DNA from 2 places in the Martelella soudanensis genome. Region 2 is predicted to be linked to the other one. Evidence: predicted binding sites of a transcription regulator. Region 2 holds the regulator's gene; the other holds the start of a gene.
What was found. Region 2 encodes LexA, which represses DNA repair genes until DNA is damaged. Its sites were predicted from a motif close to TGTTCNNNNTGTGTTCNG; they were not measured.

Region 1 (2,203 bases), 240 kb from region 2:
GTTCGTGGGTTTCATTGAGAGATTTATTCTTGGCGCCGCTGGCAGCCGTTTCCTGCTCGGGCAGGGGCTTGTCGGCAAATTCGGCGACCGCCAGTCCGTCGGCGATCTCCAGGCAGGTCTCCAGGCTGTCGGCAAGCCGGGTCGCCAGATCGTCGCGTACGGCGACACGATCGACCACCACATCGATATCGTGCTTGTATTTCTTGTCGAGCTTGGGCGCCTCGGCGATTTCATAGAATTCGCCGTCGATCTTGACGCGCTGAAACCCCTTCTTCATCAGCTCCGCCAGTTCCTTGCGAAACTCGCCCTTGCGGCCGGTGACCAGCGGCGCGAGAATATAAAGCCGCGTGCGTTCCGGCAGCGCCAGAATCCGGTCGACCATCTGGGTCACGGTCTGGCTTTCGATCGGAAGACCGGTCGCGGGCGAATAGGGAACGCCGGTGCGGGCGAACAGAAGACGCATATAGTCGTAGATCTCGGTCACCGTGCCGACGGTGGAACGCGGGTTCTTCGACGTGGTCTTCTGCTCGATCGAGATCGCCGGGGAAAGGCCCTCGATCCGGTCGACATCCGGCTTTTCCATCATCTCGAGGAACTGGCGCGCATAGGCCGACAGGCTTTCGACATAGCGGCGCTGCCCCTCCGCATAGATCGTGTCGAACGCCAGCGAGGATTTTCCGGAGCCCGAAAGCCCGGTCATCACGATCAGGCTGTTGCGCGGCAGATCCACGTCAATGCCTTTCAGGTTATGCTGGCGCGCGCCGCGGATGGAGATGTTCTTCAGTTCGCTCATGGGATCAGGCTTCTCGAGAAGGGGGGAATTGCTTCCTATGTAGTTCGCACAGCGGCTCTGTCGAGGTGCGGGCAAAACAGACGGCTGAAAATGTCCTTGGTTGAATCGCTTGACTCGATCATAGCAGAGCGGTAGAACAAATAAAGAACATTTTTAATTGTGGATTGTCCCGTATCGGTTGATCGCTTTGCGAGAGATCGTCTATGCTGCCGAAAATTCTCAAAAGCGCCGCAACGCGGTTATACAGGTGGTAGTCATGGCAGGTAGTGTAAACAAGGTCATCCTCGTCGGCAATCTCGGAGCGGACCCGGAAATCCGGCGTACACAGGATGGCAGACCGATCGCAAACCTGCGGGTGGCCACATCGGAAAGCTGGCGCGACCGCAATTCCGGCGAGCGCAAGGAGCGCACGGAATGGCATCGCGTGGTGATCTTCAGCGAGGGATTGTGCAAGATTGCGGAGCAATATCTGCGCAAGGGCTCCAAGGTCTATATCGAAGGCCAGATCCAGACCCGCAAATGGACCGATCAGGGTGGCCAGGAACGGTATTCGACCGAGATCGTGCTGCAGGGTTTCAACGCCACGCTGACGATGCTCGACGGCCGCGGTGAAGGCGGCGGCGGCCAGGGCGCCGGCAGCCAGGGCGGTGGAGACCAGGGCGGCGGCTATGACGACTATGATTCGCGGCCGGCATCCGGTGGCGGCGGTGGCGCCCGCAGCGGCGGCGGCTTCTCGCAGGACCTCGACGACGACATTCCGTTCTGATTGACCGGGGCGCCGTCCCTTCCATCCTCTGTGGAATTATGAAGACTGGCGGCTTGGGGAATAGCGGCCGACCTCGGGCGTGCTTCAGGTTCGCTTGACGAATGATGAAGGCGGCGCGGGTGGTCGGCGTCAGTAAATGGCGGGGCTCAAGCAGGCAATGCCGTTTTCACGCCGTCGATCACGAACTGCACCGCCAGCGCGGTCAGCATCATGCCGAGAATGCGGGTGAGGATGTTCCGGCCGGTCTCGCCGAGAACCTTGTCGATCAACCCCGCCATCAGCATCGCGACGAACACGACCAGGCAGGCGATGGCAATCATCAGCACCAGCGCCAGCTTGTCGAGCGCGGTTTCCATGCTGGAGCCAAGCAGGATCGTGGCCGAGATCGTTCCGGGACCGGCGATCAGCGGCATCGCCAGCGGAAAGGCGGCGAGATTGGCGATCTTGTCCTTGGTGATCGCGGTTTCGGTGGTCTTTTCCTTGCGTTCCTGACGTTTTTCAAAGATCATTTCGACGCCGATCCAGAACAGCAGGATGCCGCCGGCAATGCGAAACGCGCTCATCGAAATGCCGAGTGCGTTCAATATGTCGTCGCCGAAAAGCGCGAAGGCGAGCAGCAGGCCGAACGTAATCAGCGTTCCGCG
Region 2 (2,203 bases):
ATGACGATCGGCTCGGCGCTGGCAGCGCTGACCGTCGCACTAACCGTCATCGCCGCACCGAGCGCGAGTGCTGCAAATTTCTTCATGTAATTCCTCCCCGTCCCGTTTCCTCCTGATGGGCGGCGGCCCGCTTCGCCCTCCCGGCGTCTTGGCCACCATGCGCGACCTGGGACAAAAGGTCACTTTTGAAACTCTATTTTAAAAATCTTATGTTGTCGACAGCCTTGCAATCAAACCACGCACCAGAAATATCGAAAGCCCCAGGCGATGCGGGAGAACGACGAGCAGAATTTCGTTAAATGGGGGCCATGGCAAAACGCATGCGAGCGGACGCATTGTGTGGCGACAGGAGGCGCGAATTTCCGCGCGAGCCCGTTATTTTTGCCCCACTCCGGTTGCACTTGCGGAACACAGTAGGAACATGTATATTCGTTCTGGATTTGTTTCGAAGGACCAGGGGCAGGAAATGCTGACACGCAAACAACAGGAATTGCTGTTTTTCATTCATGAACGGATGAAAGAGACGGGCATTCCGCCCTCCTTCGATGAGATGAAGGAAGCGCTCGACCTCGCGTCGAAATCGGGCATTCACCGGTTGATCACGGCACTGGAGGAACGCGGTTTCATCCGTCGGCTTCCCAACCGCGCCCGGGCGCTAGAAATCCTGCGCATGCCGGACAGCACGATGGGTCAGCCGCCGCGCCGGGGTTTTTCGCCAAGCGTGATCGAAGGCTCCCTCGGCAAGAAACAGGAAGAGCCCAAGGCGCCGGTCGGCAACAATGACAGCGGCTCGACCGGCATACCGGTCATGGGGCGGATTGCTGCCGGCGTGCCGATTTCGGCCATTCAGGAAAACACCCATCAGATCACAGTGCCGGCGGAAATGCTTGGCGCGGGAGAACATTACGCGCTTGAGGTTCAGGGTGATTCGATGATCGACGCCGGGATCTTCGACGGCGATACCGTAATCATCCGCAATATCTCCACCGCCTCCCCCGGCGATATTGTCGTTGCGCTCGTCAATGACGAGGAAGCGACCCTGAAGCGGTTCCGCCGCAAGGGCGCATCGATCGCGCTGGAAGCGGCCAATCCGGCTTACGAGACCCGCATTTTCGCCGCAAGCCAGGTCAAGGTTCAGGGCAAGCTGGTCGGTCTGATCCGCCGCTACCACTGAAGGTAAGCGTCTCCGGAACCGTGATCACCGGCAGATATTCTCCGGAACGCCAGTCGTAGAGCCGGTGTCTGTTCCAAGGGCGATCGAGCGCTGTGACCGAGGTTTTGAGCGAAACGCTTGTCGGCCCGCACGAGGGCTGGCGGGCCTTTCTGGAGACAGCCTGGGGTGCGGTCCCCGCAGTGGCATCGCCGACTGTCACGGAGGCCGCAGCGCTTCGGTGACGTGCTTCCGCAGGCTCATTGTCCGCGTGCCAGGCTGTGTTTTGAGGCGACGCTGATGTGCCGCTGTCCGGGCGTTCGCGCGCAACCTCCGGCGACAGCGTGAATTGAAACGCGCCGCGCTGCCGGCGCATTGCCGGGGTGATGAGATAGGCGCCGGAGCGGCAGGTCTGAAAGCCGGGACGGTATCGACTGACGACGATATCGGCATTATCGCAGGCAAGTCCGGTGAAGGCCGGTCGTTCGACCGTCATGATTCGAAGCCCCGTAAAGACCGCATAGCACCATGCATCGTCCTCGCATCGGAAGATGCCGGGCCTCCGTTCGGCCTCGGCGATCGTTTTGAGTAACGTTTCGGCGGCTTGGGCCATATCCGGCGCATCCAGCCGGGCGAAGCGATCCTCCTCTTGCAACACCAGCGTGCTTTCCTCCACAGGTGGCGCCGTTTGCGATAGCGCAAGTGCGGTTTCCCATTGCTCGAACACGAAGGATGGCGGCCGTTTGGTGTTGAGCGCGGCGACCTCGCCGGCGACGATCGCAACGAGGTCGCCGTCGGCCGCCACCAGGATCTGGGGCGGCAACGGGGCGCGCGGCCAGGAAATCAGCGCGAAGGAGAGCGCCATCGGTATGACGCCAAGCAGCCGCAACCGTGTGCGCAACAGCACAAGCGGCAGGAATCCGACCAGGAAAAGAAGCAGAAATCCCGCTGGAGCGCGGCCTGTCGTGAACGCGCCGCCGAGGCCGTCGACCCATGTCGCGGCCTGCATCACCCAATCGAGCCCCCAGCCCATGACCGCCAGAAACGGGGCGT

Region 1: uvrA (excinuclease ABC subunit UvrA) is a predicted target of LexA. The motif match lies at 926-943, and genes of this name have one in related genera.

Annotation. Positions count from the first base shown of each region.
Region 1 covers NZ_CP054861.1:3,789,660-3,791,862, reverse strand. Annotated here, with positions in the region: gene uvrA (excinuclease ABC subunit UvrA) at 1-793, opposite strand, end outside; gene HQ843_RS18160 (single-stranded DNA-binding protein) at 1,050-1,559, shown strand; gene HQ843_RS18155 (MarC family protein) at 1,706-2,203, opposite strand, start outside.
Region 2 covers NZ_CP054861.1:4,024,782-4,026,984, forward strand. Annotated here, with positions in the region: gene HQ843_RS19325 (TRAP transporter substrate-binding protein) at 1-86, opposite strand, end outside; gene lexA (transcriptional repressor LexA) at 467-1,174, shown strand; gene HQ843_RS19335 (ComEC/Rec2 family competence protein) at 1,128-2,203, opposite strand, start outside.